Regions from separate parts of the Streptomyces sp. NPDC054932 genome, predicted to be linked through region 2. Evidence: riboswitches for the same ligand, from Rfam matches in the RefSeq annotation. Region 2 holds a riboswitch; each other region holds the start of a gene.

The links. Region 2 has a riboswitch for cobalamin ahead of ACWGE1_RS04045 (ribonucleoside-diphosphate reductase subunit alpha). Riboswitches for the same ligand answer to the same signal wherever they lie in the genome.
Region 1: linked by a shared signal. The riboswitch ahead of cobN (cobaltochelatase subunit CobN) and the one ahead of ACWGE1_RS04045 (ribonucleoside-diphosphate reductase subunit alpha) in region 2 are both predicted to bind cobalamin.
Region 3: linked by a shared signal. The riboswitch ahead of ACWGE1_RS17950 (ABC transporter substrate-binding protein) and the one ahead of ACWGE1_RS04045 (ribonucleoside-diphosphate reductase subunit alpha) in region 2 are both predicted to bind cobalamin.

The regions. Positions count from the first base shown of each region.
Region 1 is NZ_JBSGXU010000033.1:50,097-57,835, forward strand. It holds gene ACWGE1_RS12405 (cobalt-precorrin-6A reductase) at 1-183, shown strand, start outside; gene ACWGE1_RS12410 (GNAT family N-acetyltransferase) at 220-783, shown strand; gene ACWGE1_RS12415 (precorrin-2 C(20)-methyltransferase) at 879-2,378, opposite strand; gene ACWGE1_RS12420 (precorrin-8X methylmutase) at 2,375-3,022, opposite strand; gene ACWGE1_RS12425 (cobalamin biosynthesis protein CobG) at 3,019-4,365, opposite strand; cobalamin riboswitch at 4,631-4,762, shown strand; gene cobN (cobaltochelatase subunit CobN) at 4,805-7,739, shown strand, end outside.
Region 2 is NZ_JBSGXU010000008.1:69,057-76,795, forward strand. It holds gene ACWGE1_RS04020 (extracellular solute-binding protein) at 1-213, opposite strand, end outside; gene ACWGE1_RS04025 (GntR family transcriptional regulator) at 503-1,267, shown strand; gene ACWGE1_RS04030 (carbon starvation CstA family protein) at 1,431-3,650, shown strand; gene ACWGE1_RS04035 (CstA-like transporter-associated (seleno)protein) at 3,647-3,844, shown strand; gene ACWGE1_RS04040 (GNAT family N-acetyltransferase) at 3,953-4,450, shown strand; cobalamin riboswitch at 4,502-4,623, shown strand; gene ACWGE1_RS04045 (ribonucleoside-diphosphate reductase subunit alpha) at 4,768-7,161, shown strand; gene ACWGE1_RS04050 (ribonucleotide-diphosphate reductase subunit beta) at 7,161-7,739, shown strand, end outside.
Region 3 is NZ_JBSGXU010000058.1:15,351-23,089, reverse strand. It holds gene ACWGE1_RS17990 (bifunctional 4-hydroxy-2-oxoglutarate aldolase/2-dehydro-3-deoxy-phosphogluconate aldolase) at 1-617, shown strand, start outside; gene ACWGE1_RS17985 (PfkB family carbohydrate kinase) at 620-1,609, shown strand; gene ACWGE1_RS17980 (serpin family protein) at 1,606-2,793, opposite strand; gene ACWGE1_RS17975 (glycoside hydrolase family 18 protein) at 2,875-4,200, opposite strand; gene ACWGE1_RS17970 (DUF4352 domain-containing protein) at 4,312-4,839, opposite strand; gene ACWGE1_RS17965 (DUF5959 family protein) at 4,955-5,368, opposite strand; tRNA gene ACWGE1_RS17960 (tRNA-Trp) at 5,475-5,551, shown strand; gene ACWGE1_RS17955 (hypothetical protein) at 5,856-6,272, shown strand; cobalamin riboswitch at 6,384-6,525, shown strand; gene ACWGE1_RS17950 (ABC transporter substrate-binding protein) at 6,570-7,565, shown strand; gene ACWGE1_RS17945 (FecCD family ABC transporter permease) at 7,562-7,739, shown strand, end outside.

The DNA.
Region 1 (7,739 bases), on a different contig from region 2:
ATCGACGTCCTGGTGACGAAGGACAGCGGCGGCTCGGCCACCGCCCCCAAGCTGACGGCTGCCCGCGAGGCGGGCATCCCGGTGGTGGTCGTGCGCCGGCCCCCGGTTCCGGCGGGAGTCGAGGAGACCGGCTCGGTCGAGGCAGTCCGCGACTGGCTGCGCGTAAGCTGTCAGGAAAAGTGATTGCCCCGGGGGCCGGGCTCACGTTGGGTGGGCGGCATGACCGAACTGCACACCGACCGCCTCGTCCTGCGCCCGTGGCGGGACTCCGACCTCGAACCCTGGGCGGCGATGAACGCCGATCCCGAGGTGCGCCGACACCTGGGCGACCTGCTCACCCGTGAGCAGAGCGAGGCCTCCATCGTGCGGTTCCGGGCCGCCTTCGACCGGCGGGGCTACGGCTGGTGGGCCGTCGAGGTCCGCGCCACGGGTGAGTTCATCGGCTTCGCGGGCATGGACCACGTGGACGACGGCATGCCGTTCACCGGCGTGGAGATCGGCTGGAGGCTCGCCCGGGCGGCCTGGGGACAGGGCTACGCCACCGAGGCGGCGCGTGCGGTGCTGGCCCACGGCTTCGACGCGCTCGGGCTGCCCGAGATCCTCGCGGTGACGACGGCCGGCAACCTCCGCTCCCAGGCGGTGATGCAGCGGATCGGGATGACCCGGGACCCGGCCGACGACTTCGACGACCCCGACGCGCCCGAAGGCCCGCTGCGGCCGAACGTGCTGTTCCGCCTGGCCCGCGGCGCGGCCGCGGGAGCCGGCACGCCCGCGGCCGACTGAACAGCCGCAGGACATCCGGCTCCGGAACGCGGGGAAGGCCCGGTGCGGTCGTCGCACCGGGCCTTCCCCATGTTCCGTTCTGCCTCACCCGGTCATCACGGGTACCGGCGCGGCGTCCAGGTGATCCTCGACCCGTCGGCCCGCTCGGTGACCTGCGTCTGCGAGGAGCCGATCAGCAGGAGCGTGCGCATGTCCACCTCGGACGGCTCCAGTTCGGCGAGCGTGACGATCCGTACCGACTGCCCGGGGCCGCCCACGTCGCGCGCCACGACCACCGGGGTCCCGGGCGAGCGCAGCTCCAGCAGCAGCTCGCGGGCCTGGGCCACCTGCCAGGTCCGGCTGCGCGAGCCGGGGTTGTAGAGGGCCAGCACCAGATCGGCCGCGGCGGCAGCCCGCAGCCGCTCCGCGATGACCTCCCAGGGCTTGAGCCGGTCCGAGAGGGAGATGGTGGCGTAGTCGTGGCCCAGCGGGGCGCCGGCCGCGGCGGCCGCCGCGTTGGCCGCGGTCACCCCCGGCATGACCCGTACCGGCACGTCCTTGTACTCCGTCTGCCCGGCCACCTCGAGGACCGCCGTGGCCATGGCGAAGACGCCGGGGTCGCCGCCGGAGACCACGGCCACGCGCTTGCCGCGCCGGGCGAGGTCGAGGGCGAACTCGGCGCGCTCCGACTCCACCTTGTTGTCGGAGCCGTGCCGGATCTGCCCGGGCCGTACGGGCACCCGGTCCAGGTAGGTCGTGTAGCCGACCAGCACCTCGGCGTCGGCCAGCGCGCGCCGGGTCTGCGGGGTGAGCCACAGCGGGCCGGCCGGGCCGGTGCCCACGACGACGACCTCGCCGGGGCCGGACGGCACGCTGCCCGGGTTGCCGATGCGGCTGGGGACCACGGCGACGGCGAAGTACGGCACGCTGTCGGCGTCGGTGTCGGCGAGGAGGCCGGTGCGCTCGCCCTCCATGGTGGCGCGCTCGACGTAGCGGGCCTCGGCGAGCCGGCCGCTGTTCTCCATCGCGCCGCGGACGGCGGGGAAGGTCCGGCCGAGCTTCATCACGACCGCCGAGTCGGTGGCGGCGAGGCGGGCGGTGAGCTCCTCCTCGGACAGGGTGCCGGGGAGGATGGTCAGGACCTCCTCGCCCTCCACGAGCGGGGTGCCGAGCCGGGCGGCGGCGGCGCTCACGGAGGTGACGCCGGGGATGACCTCGGTCTCGTACCGGTCCGCGAGCCGCTTGTGCATGTGCATGTACGAGCTGTAGAAGAGCGGGTCGCCCTCCGCAAGCACGGCGACGGTCCGGCCGGCGTCCAGGTGGGCGGCGAGGCGGGCCGCGGCGGCCTCGTAGAACTCCTCCATCGCGCCCTGGTAGCCGCCGGGGTGGTCGGTGGTCTCGGTGGTGACCGGGTAGACCAGCGGTTCCTCGACGTGGTCCGCGCGCAGGTGCTTCGCGGCGATCGAGCGGGCGATGGAACGGCCGTGGCGGGCGCTGTGGTAGGCCACGACGTCGGCCTCGGCGATCACCTCGACGGCGCGCAGGGTCATCAGCGACGGGTCGCCGGGGCCGAGCCCGACCCCGTACAGCCGCCCCTTGGGCTCGGCGACGCTCATTCGGCCACGCTCGCAATGGCGTTGACGGCGGCGGCGGCCATCGCGCTGCCGCCGCGCCGGCCGCGCACGATCAGGTGGTCGAGCCCGGAGGGGTGGGCGGCGAGGGCGTCCTTGGACTCGGCGGCGCCGATGAAACCGACGGGAACCCCGATGACGGCGGCCGGGCGCGGGGCGCCCTCCTCGATCATCTCCAGCAGCCGGAACAGCGCGGTCGGCGCGTTGCCGACGGCGATCACCGAACCCTCCAGCAGGCCGCGGTCGCGCCACACCTCCAGGGCGGCGGCGCTGCGCGTGGTGCCCATCCTCGCGGCGAGCTCCGGTACGGCCGGGTCGGAGAGCGTGCAGATCACGTCGTTGTCGGCGGGCAGCCGCTTGCGGGTGACACCGCTGGCGACCATCTGCACGTCGCACAGGATCGGCGCGCCCGCCTCCAGTGCGGCGCGGGCGCGCAGCACGACCTCGGGGGTGAAGCCGAGGTCCTGCGGGAGGTCGGTCATCCCGCAGGCGTGGATCATGCGCACCGCGACCTGGGCGACCGTGTCGGGCAGCCCGGAGAGGTCCGCCTCGGCGCGGATCGTGGCAAAGGACTGGCGGTAGATGGCCGCGCCGTCCTTCTCGTACTCAAACACGGTGTACTCGCTCATTTCTTCACTACGTCGGGGTCGGTGCGGGCGTCCGCGAGTGCCGCGGCAAGTTCGGAGGGCGGTACGTCGTCGCGTACGGGGCGGCCGGGGGTGGCGATCCGGTATCCGGTCCCGGTGGCGACCAGATCCACCCAGGCGGTGCCGCGCGGATGGCCGCAGCGGCGCTCGCAGCCGGACCAGTGCACGGGCAGCGGTCCGCGCGCCCGCTCGGCGACGGCCCGCGCGTCTGCGCGTACGTCCGCGAGGGATTTCGCGCAACCCGGCTGCCCGGTACAGGCGGTGACGGACTCCCAGGGGCTGCCGGGGGCGAGGACCAGCCCGGCGGCCTCGATGCGGGCGGCGCCGTTGATGGGCCTGCGGGCGCTCGCCGAGGGCAGGATGACGCTGCGCCAGGGGGTGACGCGCAGCTGGCCGCTCCCCCGGTCCGCGACCTGCAGCAGGACCCGCCACTGGGCGGAGGTGAGCCGGCCGAGCGGGGGCAGGACGCACAGGGTCTCACGGTCGTGCACGCCCGCGCCCCACGGCCGGGGCGGCGGAGCGTACGGCCATTCCACCGCGCCAGTGGTCTTCGCGTCGATCCCCCCGGCTGCCAGGCGCAGGGCGAACCCGGCCGCGTGCAGCGGGTGTTCGGCGGGCAGTTCGGACACCCGCCAGGCGCGGGTGCCCGCCGCCGCGGCGGCGTCGAGGAAATAGCGGGCGGCCAGCAGCGCCGCCTGCGGGGCGTCCTGTCCGGCCAGCTCGACGGCGTCGGCGGCCCGGCCGAGGCGGACCAGTGCCCGGCCGCCGGGGCGGCCGAGGACGGTCACGTCGGGGCCGAGTGACGCCACGTCACCGCGCCCGTCGTCGAAGGCGAAGAGGAACCGCCCGGACAGCGCGGCGGCCCAGGGGCTCGCGCACAGCAGCCGGTCGAAGTCCACGGCCCAGGCCAGTGCGTCGGGCCGGTCCGCGGCCGCCGTCCTGTCCACCGCCGTTCCGTCCGGCCCGTCCGGTCCGTCCAGTCCGGACATCGGTGTCGCCACGATGTTCCGTACCCGCTCATGGCTCGGCGCGGGCAGCAGCCCCGCTCCGTCCAGCAGCCGGGCGAGCCCGGCGACGCAGCCGTCGGCCAGGCCGCGCAGCTGCACGTTGCCGCGCGAGGTCAGCTCCAGGTGCCCGTCGCCGAACCGGTCGGCGGCGAGCGCCAGTACCGAGGCCTGCCGGACGGTCAGCAGCCCGGCCGGTACCCGGACCCTCGCCAGGAACCCGTCGTCCGCCGCGTGCAGTCGCAGCGCGCCGGGACAGGCGTCACCACGATCCCGTATGACGGGTTCGTCCCGCGATGCGGCGGAGGGGGGCTGGGGCATGGCCGCGAGCATACCCACGATTGCGGCCCCCCGACCTGTGTCCGTCACCACCCCGACCTGCGATTCCCCGCCGCCCCTCCAGCCCCGCAGCCCGCCCTTCCGGCCCCGCCGGCGTTTGAGGCGCGGGGTCCGGGGCAGAGCCCCGGCAACGGCGCCGCACCCGGAAGCGCACACCCGCCACCCCGGCGGGAGCGTCCGGCGCACCGCCACCACCCCACCCACCCCGGCCGGAGCGACCCGCCCCTAAGATGACCTTCCGGCGGACCACACGGTCCGCCGTCGCCGAGGACGGCGACATGGGAGGAAGCCCGGTGCGATTCCGGCGCGGTCCCGCCACTGTGAACCCCGCGGAGCGATCCCGCGCCCGGGGTGAGTCAGGAACTCCCGCTGTCCTCACACTGCCCGGGGCGCGGAAACCCCGAGGAAGGCCTGCCGCCGCATGATTCTGCTGCTGTCGACGTCCGACACCGATCTGCTCAGCGCCCGCGCAGCGAACACGGCGGACGGCCCCGTCCCGTACCGGTTCGCGAACCCCTCCCGTCTTCCCCTCGACGACCTCCCCGGCCTCCTCGACGGGGTCGACCTGGTCGTCGTACGTCTCCTCGGCGGCCTCCGCGCCTGGCAGGACGGCCTCGATCTGCTCCTGGCCCCGGGCCAGACCCGCCCGGTCGTGGTCCTGACCGGCGAGCAGGCACCGGACGCCCAGCTCATGGAGGCATCCACGGTCCCGATCGGCATCGCCGCCGAGGCCCACGGCTACCTCGCGCACGGCGGCCCGGCCAACCTGGAACAGCTGGCCCGCTTCCTCTCCGACACGGTCCTGCTGACCGGTCACGGCTTCGAGCCGCCCGCCGCCGCCCCCACCTGGGGCCCGCTGGAGCGCACGCCCGGGACCACCACCGGCCCGCGGATCGCCGTGCTCTACTATCGCGCCCACCAGATGAGCGGCAACACCTCCTTCGTGCACGCCCTGTGCGACGCGATCGAGGGCCATGACGCCCAGGCGCTGCCCCTGTACGTGTCCTCCCTGCGCACCCCCGAGCCGGAGCTGATCGCCGCGCTGGAGTCGGCCGACGCGGTCGTCACCACCGTCCTCGCGGCCGGCGGCACCAAGCCCGCCACCGCCTCGGCGGGCGGCGACGACGAGTCCTGGGACGCGGGCGCCCTCGCCGGGCTCGGCGTGCCGATCCTGCAGGCCCTGTGCCTGACCGGCTCGCGCTCCGCCTGGGAGGAGAACGACGAGGGCCTCTCCCCGCTGGACGCCGCCACGCAGGTCGCGGTGCCCGAGTTCGACGGCCGCCTGATCACCGTCCCGTTCTCCTTCAAGGAGCTCGACGAGGACGGCCTGCCCGCCTACGTGGCCGACCCCGAGCGGGCCGCCCGGGTCGCGGGGATCGCCGTACGCCACGCCCGGCTGCGGCACATCGACCGCCGCGACAAGAAGGTCGCGCTGGTCCTCTCGGCGTACCCGACCAAGCACTCCCGCATCGGCAACGCGGTCGGCCTCGACACCCCGGCCAGCGCCGTGGAGCTGCTGCGCACCCTCATCGCCGGCGGCTACGACTTCGGTCCCACCGAGAACATCCCCGGTCTGGTCTCCGGCGACGGCGACGAGCTGATCCGCGCCCTGATCGAGGCCGGCGGCCACGACCAGGACTGGCTGACCGAGGAGCAGCTGGCCCGCAACCCGGTCCGCATCCCTGCCGCCGACTACCGGCGCTGGTTCGCCGAGCTCCCGGCCGAGCTGCGCGACAGCGTCACCGAGCACTGGGGCGAGGCCCCGGGCAACATGTTCGTGGACCGCTCCGCGAACCCGGAGGGCGACATCGTGCTCGCGGCGCTGCGCCGCGGGAACCTCCTGATCCTCATCCAGCCGCCGCGCGGCTTCGGCGAGAACCCGATCGCGATCTACCACGACCCGGACCTGCCGCCCTCGCACCACTACCTGGCCGCGTACCGCTGGATCCAGGCGCGCGCCGAGGACGGCGGCTTCGGCGCCGACGCGATGATCCACCTGGGCAAGCACGGCAACCTGGAATGGCTGCCGGGCAAGAACGCCGGCCTGTCCGCGGCCTGCGCCCCGGACGCGGCCCTCGGCGACCTGCCGCTCATCTACCCCTTCCTGGTCAACGACCCGGGCGAGGGCACCCAGGCCAAGCGCCGCGTGCACGCCACCCTGGTCGACCACCTGGTGCCGCCGATGGCGCGCGCGGAGTCGTACGGCGACATCGCGCGGCTGGAGCAGCACCTGGACGAGTACGCCCAGATCTCCGCGATGGACCCGGCGAAGCTGCCCGCCATCCGCGCCCAGATCTGGACGCTGATCCAGGCCGCGAAGCTCCACCACGACCTGGGTCTGGAGGAGCGCCCGGACGACGAGGGCTTCGACGACTTCCTGCTGCACGTCGACGGCTGGCTGTGCGAGGTCAAGGACGCCCAGATCCGCGACGGCCTGCACGTCCTGGGCGGCGCGCCGACCGGTGAGTCCCGGGTCAACCTGGTCCTCGCGATCCTGCGCGCCCGTCAGATCTGGGGCGGTACGACGGCCCTGCCGGGTCTGCGCGAGGCGCTCGGCCTGGACGAGTCCAAGGCCACCCGTACCTCCGCGGACGAGGTCGAGGCCCAGGCCCGCGGCCTGGTCCAGGCGATGGAGGACGCGAACTGGGACCCCTCGGCCGTCTCCGCGGTCGCGGCCGGGCACTGCGCGGACGTGACCGCCGTCCTGACCTTCGCGGCGAACGAGGTGGTCCCGCGCCTGGCCGGCACCACGGACGAGATCGCGCACGTGGTCGCGGCCCTGGACGGCCGCTTCATCCCGGCGGGCCCCTCCGGCTCCCCGCTCCGCGGCCTGGTCAACGTCCTGCCGACGGGCCGCAACTTCTACTCGGTCGACCCCAAGGCCGTCCCCTCGCGCCTCGCGTGGGAGACGGGCCAGGCCCTGGCCGAGTCCCTGCTGAACCGCTACCGCACCGACAACGGCGAGTGGCCCGCCTCCGTGGGCCTGTCCCTGTGGGGCACGAGCGCGATGCGCACCTCGGGCGACGACGTGGCGGAGGCCCTCTCCCTCCTCGGCATCCGCCCGGTCTGGGACGAGGCCTCGCGCCGCGTCACCGGCCTGGAGCCGATCCCGCTCGCGGAGCTCGGCCGCCCCCGCATCGACGTGACGCTGCGCATCTCGGGCTTCTTCCGCGACGCGTTCCCGCACGTCATCGGCCTCCTCGACGACGCGGTCCGCCTGGCGGCCTCGCTGGAGGAGCCCGCCTCGGAGAACTTCATCCGGGCCCACGCCCAGGCGGACCTGGCCGAGCACGGTGACGAGCGGCGCGCGACGACCCGTATCTTCGGCTCGCGCCCGGGCACGTACGGCGCCGGCA
Region 2 (7,739 bases):
CTTGATGGTGAGACCCGGGTGCTTGGCAACGATCGCGTCGTCGGCCGCCTTCACGAGCTCCGGCCAGTTCTTCTGCGCGTCGACCGTCAGCCAGACGGTGAGCTCCTTGGCTTCGGAGGCCTTGTCGCCGCCCTTGCTGTCGGAATCACCGCACGCCGCGAGGCCGATAACCATGCCCGCGACTCCAACCGCCGCGATGAGCTTGCGCTTCACGCCACCCTCCTCAGGGATGCCTGCCTGCACTTCCCTTGCCCGCCGCGGTGACATACGCGAAGTACTGCCGTGGGGCCGGGATCTGATCCATATTGGTTTAGACCAGTAGCTGGAGCTTGGCCTAGACCTTTAGGGGTGTCAAGGGTCTAATGAGCGGGTGCCCGGTCCGTTATCGGACCGACACCTGGGGAGAGAGAAGGCCTGTCCCCCCATACGTGTCACCATGTGACCGCACATATCGGAGGAGCCGGTGACGGCAGCGAAAATGGAGTCGGGAAGGCGGGCGGCGATGGCCACCGAAGGGGCGACCACTGAGCCGGAAGGCGGGGCAGCCACCCGCACGGCGCGCGTGCCCAAGTACTACCGGCTCAAGCGGCACTTGCTCGACATGACCGAAACCCTGCCGCCCGGCACCCCGGTACCGCCGGAGCGCACGCTCGCGGCCGAGTTCGACACCTCGCGGACCACCGTGCGGCAGGCCCTCCAGGAACTGGTCGTAGAGGGGCGACTGGAGCGAATCCAGGGCAAAGGCACCTTCGTCGCCAAGCCCAAGGTCTCCCAGGCCCTGCAACTGACCTCGTACACGGAGGACATGCGGGCCCAGGGACTGGAACCGACCTCCCAGCTCCTCGACATCGGCTACGTGACGGCCGATGACACCCTCGCCGGACTGCTCAAGATCACCACCGGCGGACGGGTGCTGCGCATCGAGCGGCTGCGGCTGGCCAGCGGCGAGCCGATGGCCATCGAGACCACCCACCTCTCGGCCAAGCGCTTCCCCGCACTGCGCCGGTCGCTCGCCAAGTACACCTCCCTCTACACCGCTCTGGCCGAGGTGTACGACGTGCACCTGGCCGAGGCCGAGGAAACCATCGAGACGTCACTGGCCACCCCGCGCGAAGCCGGCCTGCTCGGCACCGACGTCGGGCTGCCGATGCTGATGCTCTCCCGGCACTCCCTGGACGCCGACGGCGAACCGGTGGAGTGGGTGCGGTCGGTGTACCGCGGCGACCGCTACAAGTTCGTCGCCAGGCTCAAGCGCCCGGCGGTCTGACCTCGCACGTTCGGGCCCGTCCGAGCTCGCCCGGCTCCGCCCGGCGGACCCCGGCCTACCGAATTCCTTCACATACCGGAATGCGGACGGACCCTTACGCTCACCGGGCAATCCCCCGTAGATTCCCTGCCCTTACGCAGATGATCGACGAGGGGACGAGGTCATGCCTGAACCGGAAGCAACAGGGACAGAACGGGACACGGCGAGTCCGGCCACCGGGCCGGACTCGCCCTCTCCCCGGTCCATCGCCGTGTGGGTGCTCGTCGGACTCGTCGGCGCCATCGGCTGGGGCGTGCTCGCGCTCTCGCGCGGCGAGGAGATCTCCGCGGCCTGGCTGCTCGCCGCCGCACTGGGCTCGTACGCCATCGCCTACCGCTTCTACGCGCGCTTCATCGCCCACCGCGTGCTGAAGGTGGACGCCACCCGGGCCACCCCCGCCGAACGCCTTGACAACGGTGTCGACTTCCATCCCACCGACCGCCGGGTCCTCTTCGGCCACCACTTCGCCGCCGTCGCCGGCGCCGGCCCGCTCGTCGGACCCGTGCTCGCCGCGCAGATGGGCTACCTGCCGGGCACCATCTGGATCGTCGCGGGCGTCATCTTCGCCGGGGCCGTGCAGGACATGGTCACACTGTTCTTCTCCACCCGCCGCGACGGGCGTTCGCTCGGCCAGATGGCCAGGGACGAGATCGGTCCCGTCGGCGGGGCCGCCGCCCTCATCGCCGTGTTCGCCATCATGATCATCCTGCTGGCGGTGCTGGCACTGGTCATCGTCAACGCCCTGGCGCACTCCCCCTGGGGCGTCTTCTCCATCGGCATGACCATCCCGATCGCCGTCTTCATGGGCTTCTACCTGCGCGTCCTGCGGCCGGGCCGGGTCACCGAGGTCTCCGTCATCGGCGTCGCCCTGCTGCTGCTCGCGATCGTCGCCGGCGGCTGGGTCGCCGAGTCCTCCTTCGCCGGCACCTTCACCCTGGAGAAGGAGACGCTGGTCATCTGGATGGTGGTGTACGGCTTCCTGGCATCGGTGCTGCCGGTGTGGATGCTGCTCGCGCCCCGCGACTACCTCTCCACCTTCATGAAGGTCGGCACCATCGCGCTCCTCGCGCTCGGCGTGGTCATCGCGATGCCCACCCTGAAGATGCCCTCGATCACCGACTTCGCGGCGAGCGGCGACGGACCGGTCTTCGCCGGGTCGATGTTCCCCTTCGTCTTCATCACCATCGCCTGCGGCGCGCTCTCCGGCTTCCACGCCCTGGTCTCCTCGGGAACCACCCCGAAGATGATCCAGAAGGAGACCCAGGTCCGCATGATCGGCTACGGCGCGATGCTGACCGAGTCCTTCGTCGCCGTCATGGCGATCATCGCGGCCTGCATCATCGAGCCCGGCCTCTTCTTCGCCGTCAACTCCCCCGGCGGGGTCATCGGCACCACCGTCGAGTCCGCCTCCCAGGCGGTGACGAACTTCGGCTTCGCCATCTCCCCCGAGGCGCTCACCCAGGCCGCCAAGGACGTCGAGGAAGCCAGCCTCCTCTCCCGCACGGGCGGCGCGCCGACCTTCGCACTCGGAATGTCGGAGATCTTCTCCGCCGTGATCGGCGGCGCGGGCATGAAGGCGTTCTGGTACCACTTCGCGATCATGTTCGAGGCGCTCTTCATCCTGACGACGCTCGACGCGGGCACCCGCGTCGGCCGGTTCATGCTCCAGGACACCCTCGGCAACGTCCACAAGTCCTTCAAGGACGTCAGCTGGAAGCCCGGCGTGTGGTTCGCGAGCGCGATCGTCGTCGGCGGCTGGGGCTACTTCCTGTGGGTCGGCATCAAGGACCCGCTGGGCGGCATCAACCAGCTCTTCCCGCTCTTCGGCATCGCCAACCAGCTGCTCGCCGCGGTCGCGCTCGCCGTCTGCACCACGCTGCTGGTCAAGTCCGGCCGGCTCAAGTGGGCCTGGGTGACGGGCGTGCCGCTGGTCTGGGACGCCACGGTGACCCTCACCGCGAGCTACCAGAAGATCTTCTCCAAGGACGTGAAGGTCGGCTTCTTCGCCCAGCGCGACAAGTACCAGGCCGGAATCGACGCCGACAAGGTCCTGCCTCCGGCGAAGAACATGGACGACATGCACACCGTGGTCACCAACGCCACGGTCGACGGCGTGCTGTGCGCCTTCTTCGCGGTCCTGATCCTGGTGGTCCTCGCGGACGCGGCCCGGACCTGCCTGAAGGCCGTCCGCAACCCGGAGTCGGCGACCCTCTCCGAGGTCCCGTGGACCGAGTCGAAGATCGTCGCCCCCGCCGGACTGATCGCGACCGCCGAGGAGCGGGCGGAGCTCGCCGCGGCGGGCCCGGACGCGGGCGGCGGACACGTCAAGGAGCCGGTGGCGTGAGCACCGTACGGAGCGTGCTGGCCAGGGCCCGGTTCTACGTACGGGAGTTCTCGGGGGAGGCCGCGTACGACCGGTACGTCGCCCACGCCCGCTCCCACGACCCGGACGCGGAGGTCCTCACCCGCCGCGCCTTCGAACGCGCCCGTACGGACGCCCGCGAGGCGGACCCCCGCGAGGGCTTCCGCTGCTGCTGAGCCGCCCCGCACGCCGAAGGCCCCGCCGGATGCTTCCGGCGGGGCCTTCGCGTCGGTGCCGACTTCGAGGACAGCGCCCGCCGTCACCCGTCCTGCACACTCGACCGCATGGACATGACGATCAGGGCGGTGCGGCCCGCCGAGTACGCGGAGCTGGGTGAGATCACGGCGCAGGCCTACCTCGCCGACGGGCATCTGGACTTCAACGAGGATGACGAATACCTGCACGTGCTGCGCGACGTGGCCGGCCGGGCGGCCCGGGCCGAGGTGCTCGTCGCCGAGCGGGAGGGGCGGGTGCTGGGCGGGGTGACCTTCGCCGCCCCCGGCAGCCCGCTCGCCGACATCGCCGCCCCCGACGAGGCGGAGTTCCGGATGCTCGCGGTGGCCCACGGGGCGCGCGGCCAGGGCGCCGGCGAGGCCCTGGTGCGGGCGTGCATCGAGCGGGCGCGGGCGATCGAGGGTGTGACGGGCCTCGCGCTCTCCACCCAGCGCAGCATGGCCGGGGCCCACCGGATCTACGTACGACTGGGCTTCGTGCGCACGCCGGAGCGGGACTGGGCGCCGATCGACGGCCTGACACTCCTCACGTATCGACTCAAGCTGTAGCCACGCCGACACTACATGTGGGGGTTGCCGCAACGGGCCGCCCCCACATGTATGCTCATGCCTGCTGTCGCTGCAGGGGAATCCGGTGCGAATCCGGAACTGTCCCGCAACGGTATGAAGTGTCCGGCTACCGGACGCCAAGTCCGATGACCTGCCTACAGCGTGCCCGGCTCGACCGAACCGGGTGCCGATTCGTCCGGGCCTCGCGGTTGGGCCGGTGGACGCCATGCGGGGGTACGCGTTCTCGTCGCGCCCGCATGCGCCCGCTCGCGCCCCGCCCCGCCGATGACCGGGCCGAGCGAGGGAGAGCTCCCGCCGTGACCATCGCGCCTTCCGCACCGCGCGCCGAGTCCACTTCTGGCGACAACACCGAGGGCCCGGGGGCCACGCTGCTGCGTACCCTCACCGAACTTACGGCGGACCTCCCCGACACCGACCCCGGCCGGGTCGCGGCCTCCGCGCTGCGCGGCCGCAGCTCCGCCGCCGACGACGCCGAACTGCGCGGGCTGGCCACGGAGGCCGCCGCCGGTCTGATCTCCGAGGACCCGGCCTACTCCCGGCTCGCCGCCCGCCTGCTGACGCTGGCCGTGCGCGACGAGGCCGCGAGCCAGGGCTCCACCTCCTTCTCGGCCTCCGTCGAGGTCGGTCACCGCGAGGGCCTCATCGCCGACCGCACGGCCGAGTTCGTCCGCACCCACGCGGCCCGCCTGGACTCGCTCGTCGAGCTCACGCTCGCCGAGGGCGCCGACGACCGCTTCGGCTTCTTCGGCCTGCGCACCCTGCACAGCCGCTACCTGCTGCGCCACCCGATCACCCGTCAGGTCATCGAGACCCCGCAGTACTTCATGCTGCGCGTGGCCTGCGGCCTGGCCGCGGACGACAGCGTCCAGGCCGTGGAGGAAGTGGCCTCGCTGTACCGGCTGATGAGCCGTCTGGACTACCTGCCGTCCTCCCCCACGCTCTTCAACTCCGGCACCCGGCACCCGCAGATGTCCTCCTGCTACCTGCTGGACTCCCCGCTGGACGAGCTCGACTCGATCTACGACCGCTACCACCAGGTCGCCCGGCTCTCCAAGCACGCCGGCGGCATCGGCCTCTCGTACTCCCGCATCCGCGCCCGCGGTTCGCTGATCCGCGGCACCAACGGCCACTCCAACGGCATCGTGCCGTTCCTGAAGACCCTCGACGCGTCCGTCGCCGCCGTGAACCAGGGCGGCCGCCGCAAGGGTGCCGCCGCCGTCTACCTGGAGACCTGGCACGCGGACATCGAGGAGTTCCTGGAGCTCCGCGACAACACCGGTGAGGACCAGCGCCGTACGCACAACCTGAACCTCGCCCACTGGGTGCCGGACGAGTTCATGCGCCGCGTGAACGCCGACGCCGACTGGTCGCTGTTCTCCCCGGCCGACGTGCCCGAGCTGGTCGACCTGTGGGGCGACGAGTTCGACGCCGCCTACCGCAAGGCCGAGGCGGAGGGCCTGGCCCGCAAGACCATGCCCGCCCGCGACCTGTACGGCCGGATGATGCGCACCCTCGCGCAGACCGGCCAGGGCTGGATGACCTTCAAGGACGCCTCCAACCGCACGGCGAACCAGACGGCCGAGCCGGGCACCGTCGTGCACTCCTCGAACCTGTGCACCGAGATCATCGAGGTCACCAACGACGGCGAGACCGCCGTCTGCAACCTCGGTTCGGTCAACCTGGGCGCCTTCGTCGTGGACGGCGACATCGACTGGGAGCGGATGGACGAGACCGTCCGCACCGCCGTGACCTTCCTCGACCGCGTGGTGGACATCAACTTCTACCCGACCGAGCAGGCCGGCCGTTCCAACGCCCGCTGGCGCCCGGTGGGCCTGGGCGCGATGGGCCTCCAGGACGTCTTCTTCAAGCTGAAGCTGCCCTTCGACTCCCCCGAGGCGAAGGCCCTGTCCACCAAGCTCTCCGAGCGCATCATGCTGGCCGCCTACGAGGCCTCGTGCGACCTCGCCGAGCGCAGCGGCCCGCTGCCGGCCTGGGAGCAGACCCGCACCGCCCGCGGTGTCCTGCACCCGGACCACTACGACGTGGAGCTGAACTGGCCGGAGCGCTGGGAGGCGCTGCGCGCCCGTGTCGCCGAGACCGGCATGCGCAACTCCCTGCTCCTGGCCATCGCCCCGACGGCCACGATCGCCTCGATCGCCGGCGTGTACGAGTGCATCGAGCCGCAGGTCTCCAACCTCTTCAAGCGCGAGACCCTCAGCGGTGAGTTCCTCCAGGTGAACGGCTACCTGGTGGAGGAGCTGAAGCAGCTCGGCGTGTGGGACGCCCAGACCCGTGAGGCGCTGCGCGACTCCTCCGGCTCGGTCCAGGGCTTCGGCTGGATCCCGGCCGAGGTCCGCGAGCTGTACCGCACGGCGTGGGAGATCCCGCAGCGCGGTCTGATCGACATGGCGGCGGCCCGTACGCCGTTCCTGGACCAGTCGCAGTCGCTGAACCTGTTCCTGGAGACGCCCACCATCGGCAAGCTCAGCTCGATGTACGCGTACGCCTGGAAGCAGGGCCTGAAGACCACGTACTACCTGCGTTCGCGCCCGGCGACGAAGATCGCCCGCGCCGCGCAGGCGGCCGCTCCCGCAGCGCTCCCGCTGGCCGACGCCGCCGCCGACGCCGCGGCCGCGGAAGCGCTCGCCTGCTCCCTTGAGAACCCCGAGTCCTGCGAGGCCTGCCAGTAATGAGCTCCAACGACACCAAGAACCTCCTGGACCCGGGCTTCGAGCTCACGCTCCGCCCGATGCGCTACCCGGACTTCTACGAGCGCTACCGGGACGCGATCAAGAACACCTGGACCGTCGAGGAGGTCGACCTCCACTCGGACGTCGCCGACCTGGCGAAGCTGACGCCCTCCGAGCAGCACATGATCGGCCGCCTGGTCGCGTTCTTCGCGACGGGTGACTCGATCGTCTCGAACAACCTGGTGCTGACGCTCTACAAGCACATCAACTCCCCGGAGGCGCGCCTGTACCTGTCGCGCCAGCTGTTCGAGGAGGCCGTGCACGTCCAGTTCTATCTGACGCTGCTCGACACCTACCTGCCCGACCCGGACGACCGTGCGGCCGCCTTCGACGCGGTCGAGGAGATCCCCTCCATCCGCGAGAAGGCGCAGTTCTGCTTCAAGTGGATGGACTCGGTCGAGAAGATCGAGCGCCTGGAGACGGCCGCCGACCGCCGCCGCTTCCTGCTGAACCTGATCTGCTTCGCCGCGTGCATCGAGGGCCTGTTCTTCTACGGCGCCTTCGCGTACGTCTACTGG
Region 3 (7,739 bases), on a different contig from region 2:
TGGCCGCCCAGCGTGTGCTGCCGGTGCTGCGCAACGCCGATGCCGACGAGGCCGTCCGCCGCACCACCGCCCTGCTGGCCGCCGGTTGCCGAGCGGTCGAGCTCACGACATCCACCCCCGGCTGGTCGGCCGCCGTGACCCGCACCGCCCCGCTGAGGGAGGTCCACGGCCGCCCGGCGCTGATCGGCGTCGGCACGGTCACCACCACCGCGCAGGCCGAGACCGCCCTGGACGCCGGCGCCGCCTTCCTGGTCTCCCCCTACCCGGCCCCCGAGGTCCGCGCGGTGGCCGCACGCCGCGAAGCCGTCTTCATCGAGGGCGGGTTCACCCCCGGCGAGATCGCCGCAGCCGTCCGGGTCGCCGGAGCCGCCAAGGTCTTCCCGGCGCACGTCGGCGGCCCCACGTTCCTCCGCTCCCTCAGGGCCGTCCTGCCCGCGGCGGTGCTCGTCCCGACCGGCGGCATCCGGCCCGCCGAGGTCCCCGCATGGCTCGCCGCGGGTGCAACGGCCGTCGGCATCGGGGACGGGCTGCCCTGCGACCCGGCCGAGCTGGCCGCCGTGTTCGCCGGGACGGCCACATCGTGCTGCGGTCCTCGCGACGCTGCCGCGGGGCAGTGACCGTGGCCGGACGAGCCGACCCGCACTACGACGTCCTCGTACTCGGCGAGGTCCTGGTCGAGATCCACGCGGGGACCGCCCTGGGCGAGGCCGCCGACGGCACCCCGGCCCGACTCTCCTACTCGGGGGACGCCCTCAACGCGGCGGCCGCCGCAGCCGCGGCCGGCGCCCGGACCGCCTTGCTCGCCGTGGTCGGCGACGACGAGCTCGGCGCCCCTCTGCTGCGCCGGGCCGCCGAGCTCGGGGTGGACGTCTCCCACGTCCGCCGCGCCCCGCAGCCCAACGGCGCCTACCTGCTCGGCGCCGACACCGACGGCGACCGCGCGTTCGTCTACTGGCGCACCCACAGCGCCGGTTCCACCCTCGCGCCCCGGCACATCGCGTCCTGGCGCGAGCTGCTGACCCGCTGCGGCGCGCTCGTCACCAGCGGCATCACCGGGGCCCTGTCACCCAGCAGCCGCGACGCCGTGCTGGCCGCGGCCCGCCTCGTGCACGGGGCGGGCCGCCATCTGACGTACGACGCCAACTTCCGGTCCCGGCTGACCGGCCGGGCCGAGGCCCGCGAACTGCTGGCCCGGATCGCGCCGCTGACCGGGCTGCTCAAGACCTCCTGCCCGGCCGACGCGCGGGCCCTCGTCGACACCGCCGACCCGCGCACGGCCGCCGCCCGCTGCCGCGCGCTGGGAGCCCGTGCGGTCGCGGTCACCGCGGGCGCCGACCGGCTGCTGCTGGACGACGGTACGCGGGCGGTGCACCACCCCGTGCCCGTCAACCCCGAGCCGGTGGACGCGACCGGCGCGGGCGACTGCTTCACCGGCACCACCACCGCCCGGCTCGCCCTCGGCGACACCCTCGCGGACGCGGTGGCGTACGGAATGGCCGCGGCCTCCCTCTCGGTCTCCGGCCACGGCGGCACCGGACGCGTCCCCGCCTTCACCGAGACGCTGGCACTGGCCGCCGCCCACCGCCGATCCGGCCGGGACGCCCTCTAGGGGGTGTCGGGCTCGGCGACCCAGCCGGCCGTCAGTACCAGCCGCGAGGTCCGGTGGACGGCCAGGAACCCGAACGGCCTGTCGAAGCACACCTCGGCCCTGCGGGCCCTGTACCTGGGCCGCGCCCACGCCGAGCAGCCGACCGGCATGCCGAAGGCGGTGACGGCGGCGGCCTCGAAGCCCGCGGCGTCGAACCGGGCCAGTGCGGACTGCCGTGCCGAAGCGACGGCCAGCGGCTGGGAGCTGACGCCGGGGAAGTGACCTCGATCCGTGTCGGTGGCGGTCTCCAGCCCGAACAGCCGGGCGTGGTCCAGGAGGTCGTGTTCCGACCGCACTTCGAAGGCCACCGTCTCGATGTCCAGCCGGGGTTCGGGGGAGAAGGCGGCCACCGTGCGGACCGCCAGCCCCGGACCGGGTCGCCCGTCGGGGAGCAGGCTCGCTCCCGTGGCGGGCAGGGCCCTGGTGACGGCGGCGATCCCGGTGGTGAGCGTGCCGCCGGCCGGCGCTTCGGGCTCGCCCAGCACGAGGTGGACGTCCACGCCCGCCGCCCCGACGACCTCCAGCAGGGTGACCGTCCCCGAGGGGCCGTGCGCCACCCGGACCCGGTCGAGCAGCGAGGTGTTGCGGTGCAGCGTGCGCACGCGGCGCCCGGCCCACGCGCCGGTGTGCGCCTCCCCTTCCCACTCGCCGAACGGCTGGATCCACCGCAGCCGCAGCGCGAGCGCGGAGGCGAGGACCATCAGGGTGCTCTCGTCCAGGACCACCGGCATGCGCTCGATCAGCCCGTCCGTCCGGTCCGAAGCCCACGCGTCGAGCGCCTTGGCATCGGCGTCCCGGTCCCCGGTCAGCGTCCCCCGGGCGCCGTCCGGGAGCTTCACCGACCAGTCTTCCTCCAGGGGGAGCCCGGCATCGGTCCACAGCCCGGTCGCCGTCCGAAGGCCCTGTACGCCGCCCAAAGCGGCCAGCAGCTCCCGGGCAGCCTCCCCCGCGGCCTCGGCGGGTATGCCCAGGGCCTCCTCCAGCTCGGCGCGGGCCGAGCCGGCCGAGCCGTCCGCGAGCAGGGCGAGCAGCGGCCAGAGCCCGGCCGCGGTGAACACAGTGCCCGGGCTCCCGGCCGGGGCCTGCGCGGCCGCGGCCCAGCGCGTCGTCAGCAGATTGACCGCCCGTACCGTCGAGTTCCTCATGCGGGGGAGCGTAGGTGGAGGGACGCCGCCGGGCCGGATGGTTTTCCGCGGCCCGGCGGCGCCGGTCAGGGGCGGCCCGGGTCAGCGGCCGCGCAGGCCCCGGTCGACGGCCGTCATCAGCTCGCCGTCGGCGGTGTCCGCGTCGAGCGACCAGAACATCGCTCCGCCGAGGCCGTGTTCGCGGATGTACCCGGTCTTGGCACGCAGGACCTGGGGGTCGTCGTACGTCCACAGGGTGGTGCCGTCGAACAGCCAGGCGTGACCGCCGCGCCGGTCCCGGTGGATCGTGTAGGCACCGGAGTCGGCGAGCTTCTTCAGCGCCTTGTAGTCCTCGTACCCGGCGGACCAGGTGGCCGGTGCCGGGCCCGTGGCGGGCTGGCCCATGCCGTCCCCGCCACCGCTGACGCCGGTCCAGCCCTGCCCGTAGAACGGCATGCCCATCACCAGCTTGTTCACGGGCGCGCCGCGCCGGCGCCAGGCGTCCACCGTGCCGTCGACACTGAAGTCGCCGCGGGCGCGGAGGGCGGACTGCTGGGCGGTCCTCGGTTCGCCGGAGACGTGGAAGTCGTAGCCCTGGAGGGTGACGAAGTCGAGGTCGCGCATGATCCGGCGGACGTCGAACCCCGCGTCGATCTTGGCGGGGGCGGTCGGGACGAAGGCCGTCAGCTCGTACTTGGTCTTCCTCTTCTGGCTCCGCGCGTACGCGTCGAGCTGCGTGCGGAACTCCCGGACGAGCGCCGTGAAGTTCTGCTTGTCCTCGGGCCGGTACTTCGTGTCGGTGTCGCCCGCGGAACCGGGCCACTCCCAGTCGAGGTCGATCCCGTCGAAGACGCCGGCGGCCGCTCCGGCTCCGCCGCGGGCGCCGTCCTGCGGGAGGTTGCCCTTGATGTAGAGGTCGATGCAGGACTCGACGAAGGCCTTGCGGGAGGCCGGCGTGAGCGCGGCGTCAGAGAAGTGGGTGGACCAGCTCCAGCCGCCGAGCGAGATCAGCACCTTCAGCCCGGGGTGCCTGGCCTTGAGCTCGCGCAGCTGGTTGAAGTTGCCGGCGAGCGGCTGTTCACCGGTGTCGGCCACCCCGTCGACGGAGTTCGCGGCGTCGAGCGGGCGCACGTAGTCGGCCCAGGCGTCGGCCTCACCCGGCATGTTCCCGGTGAAGCACTTGCCCTGCGGACTGACGTTGCCGAAGGCGTAGTTGATGTGGGTGAGCTTTCCGGCGGAGCCGTTCGCCTCCAGGTCCTGGACCTGGAAGTCCCGTCCGTAGACACCCCATTGGGTGAAGTAGCCGACCTTCTTGTACGGGCGGTCGTGGCCGCCGTCGGCCTGCGCGGCGGCGGCGGGCGCGAAGGCGGTCAGCAGGGAGAGGGAGCAGGCGGCGACGGCCATCCTGCCGAGCATGCTGCGGCGCATGGGCTTCCTTTGCGGATGCGGGGAGCGGGGCGTGTGCGCGTGCGCTGTGCATGCCGGAAACTATTGGTCTGGACCAGAGCGGTCAAGGGGGTGGCCGAAACTCGCCGCCCGCTACTGGGGCTGCAGGCTCCACTGGCCGACGTCGTCGGCCAGTCCGCCGTCGAGGGCGAACTGGACCGCGGCCGGGTCGGCGTCCTGCGGGAGCCGGAAGGTGATGAGACCCTCCGCCGTGTCTCCTGGGTCGAGCGTGACGGTGTCCGGGAAGGCCGGTCCGGCAGTGGTGGGGACGCCGAGCCCGGTGAACCGGCGCCCGGTGGTGTCCAGCAGGTGCGCGGCCGGCGCGGGGGAGTCCTGGTAGACGGCCGTCCCGGTGTTCTCCAGGCGGAAGCGCGTCGCGACGAGCCGGTCGGGGCCGGTGGAGCCAACGGGTGCGGCGGGGGTCGCAGGGGCCGCGGGGGTCGCGGGGTCCACCACCTGCGTCAACGTGACGTCGAGCCGCTCACCGGGCAGGCTCCCGGCAAGGGAGATCGTCTCGCCCGAGCCGCCCGGGGACGCTCCCGACAGGGCGGGAGCGAGGAGTGCGAGCGCCACGAGAACGGCCCGGAGTCCCGTGCGGCCGGGTCGTCGGCTTCGGGCCATGACGGAACCTCCCGTTCCACGGCTCCCCTTCCTCACGATCCTCCGCATCCCCGGGCCCCGCCACCCTTCACTGCCAGTGGCTCCTGGAGCGCGGAGCGGTCACCACCTCGTTGGGTCAGGCATCCCGGACCCGGCGGTACTGCCGGCGCAGGTCGTCGACCCAGCCGTGGCCCACGTCCAGCCGGACGCGGACCGAGGAGGCGGAGGCGTCCTCGTCCGCCACGGTGACAACCGGAACGGGAACCGAGAACCGGCGGTCGACCTCGATGCGGATCCCGTTGCCGCGCAGCCGGCGGATGCCTCTGTCGGCGGCCGGTTCATCGAGACCTGCGGCCCAGTCGTCCAGGTCCTCGGGCGAAAGGCGCAGCTTGAGGCGTCCGTTGGCGAAGCCGCTGGTGACGACGATCTCGGCGTCGAGATGGTCGTTGTACGGGGTCGCCCCGGGCCGATGACGGCCGAGCACCGGCAACCGGACACTGCTGTCCTCGGCGACCAGCCGGATCAGGTCCACCCCGGCGTCCTCCACCATGCCCCCCGAAGGCCGCTCCGATCACCACCATCATGCGGGAACGGCCGGATGCGCCCCAAAACAAATGGATCTCCGGGTCCGGCCGTGCCATCGTTGGTCCCACCGAAGGGGCGTAGCTCAGCCGGCCAGAGCACCGGTCTCCAAAACCGATGGTCGCAGGTTCGAATCCTGCCGCCCCTGCCATACGGTCCCGTGCCGGGAAGGAATGAGCCCCGTCGATGATTCGGCGGGGCTCCGCCGTGTTCAAGACCGCCGGCCGGCCCGCTCCCGGGCCGTACCCGTACTGACGCGCCGCTTAAGGGTCATCAGGAGAGAGTGGGGGCTGTCACGTCTTGAGGGGGAAGCGCCGATGTCGATCCGAGTCCGAGGTGGCGACGTCAACGGCGGCGCGAACAGCGTCACTTCGACCGCCGTGCACGCCGGCCGTGGCGCAGGGACGGCAGACGGGCTGCGCCTCCACGAGCAGCCTTCGCCACAGCGCCGTTCCGTGACCCTCTTACGTCTCACCTGCCTCTACGGCGGGGTGTTCATGGTGGCCGGGGCGGTGCTGCTCGCCGTTCTCTCCCTGCTCGCGATGCAAGCCGTGAGCAGGGGCAGCGCGCCGGTCCTTGAGCTGGGATCCGAAACGTCGGTCGTACTGATGACCGGCGACTGTGCGGCGCCAACGCCCGCCGTCGGGTCGGGACCGACGGACAGCGGGCCGCACCCCTGTGCGGCCGGCCAGGGACAACAGGCCTGGGAATCTCCGCTGTTGTTCACACTGCTCGCCCTGGTCGCCCTCGCCGCCCTGTCGATCGCCGCAGGGTACGTGATGGCCAGGTACGCGCTGTCGCCACTGCGGAGCATCACCGACAACGCACGGAGTGCGTGCCGACAGGACGCCCGGTTCGTCCCCCGGACCTGAGAAGCCCACCAACCGACCACCCCGCGGTGGATGCTGCGCAAGGAGCCGGTGTCGGCGTTGCCGCCGCCGGGGTGGCCGCCCCGCGTGACCCCGCAGGGTCGGTTGGCTGGTGCTTTCTGGCAGACTGTCCGTGTTGCCCCAGGCGGTGCAGGACAGGAAACCGGTGTGATTCCGGTGCGGTCCCGCCACTGTGACCGGTCGTCCCCGCGCGGGAGACCGGGAGTCAGACACTGACGCGCCGCCTCTCTCACAGTTCACGTCGACCAGGGGACGCGGATCCCCCGGAGAGGCCTCGTCATGCCGTCGCGTTCCCGCGCAGTTCTGCGCGCACTCGTCCCCTTCGCCCTCCTGATACCCCTGACTGCCTGCGCCGGTTCTCCCGGGGCGGGCGAGGACAAGGCCGCGGAGGAGCCCGCGGCGCCCGGGTTTCCGTACACCCTCACCAACTGCGGTGTGAGCAGCACCTACCAGTCCCCGCCCCGGCGCGCGGTCACCATGAACCAGCACGCCACCGAGCTGCTCCTCGCCCTCGGGCTGGGCGACCGGATCGCCGGGTCCGCGTACCTCGACGACGCCGTGCTGCCCGCGTACCGGCCCGGCTACGACAAGATCAAGGTGCTGGCCGAGGAGTACCCCTCCAAGGAGGTCCTGCTCGGCGCCGACCCCGACTTCGTGTACGGCGGGTACGCCAGCGCCTTCGACAAGGCGCAGGGGCGCGACCGCGAGGGACTCGCCAAGTCCGGTATCGACTCCCGGCTCAACGTGGAGTACTGCACCGAGGGCAAGGTCGGCCTCGACCAGCTCAAGACCGAGATCACCGAGGTCGCACGGACCTTCGGCGTACCGGAGCGCGGCACCCGGCTCATCGAGGACGAGCAGCGCCGCATCGACGCCGTGACCGCCCGCGTCAAGGACGGGCCCCGCCCGTCCGTCTTCGTCTACGACTCCGGCGACGCCTCCGCCTCCACTTCCGGGGGCAACGGCATCGGCAACGAGATCATCTCGCTCGCAGGCGGCACGAACGTCTTCGCCGACCTCAAGGACTCCTTCGGCGACGTGTCGTGGGAGCAGGTCATCGAGCGCCGGCCCGATGTCGTCCTCATCTACGACTACGGCGGCACCCCCGTCGAGGCCAAGAAGCAGCGCCTGCTGAACGACCCGGCCCTCGCCGAGGTACCCGCCGTCAAGAACCGGCGCTTCGTCGTGCTGCCGCTCTCCTCGGCCGTCCTCGGCGTGCGCGTCGCCGACGCCGTCGAGTCCCTGAGCGGTCAGCTCCACCCCGCCGCCCCGTGAGGCTGCGCACCGCCACCGTCCTCCTCGCGCTGGTCGCCGCGCTCGCCGCCGCGGCGGTCGCGGGGCTGGCACTGGGGGCCGTACGGATCGCCCCCGAGCGCGTACTCGACATAGTCGTCAGCGGCCTGTCCGGGGAGCGGCGCACCGGAGCCTTCGCTTCCATCGTCTGGGACG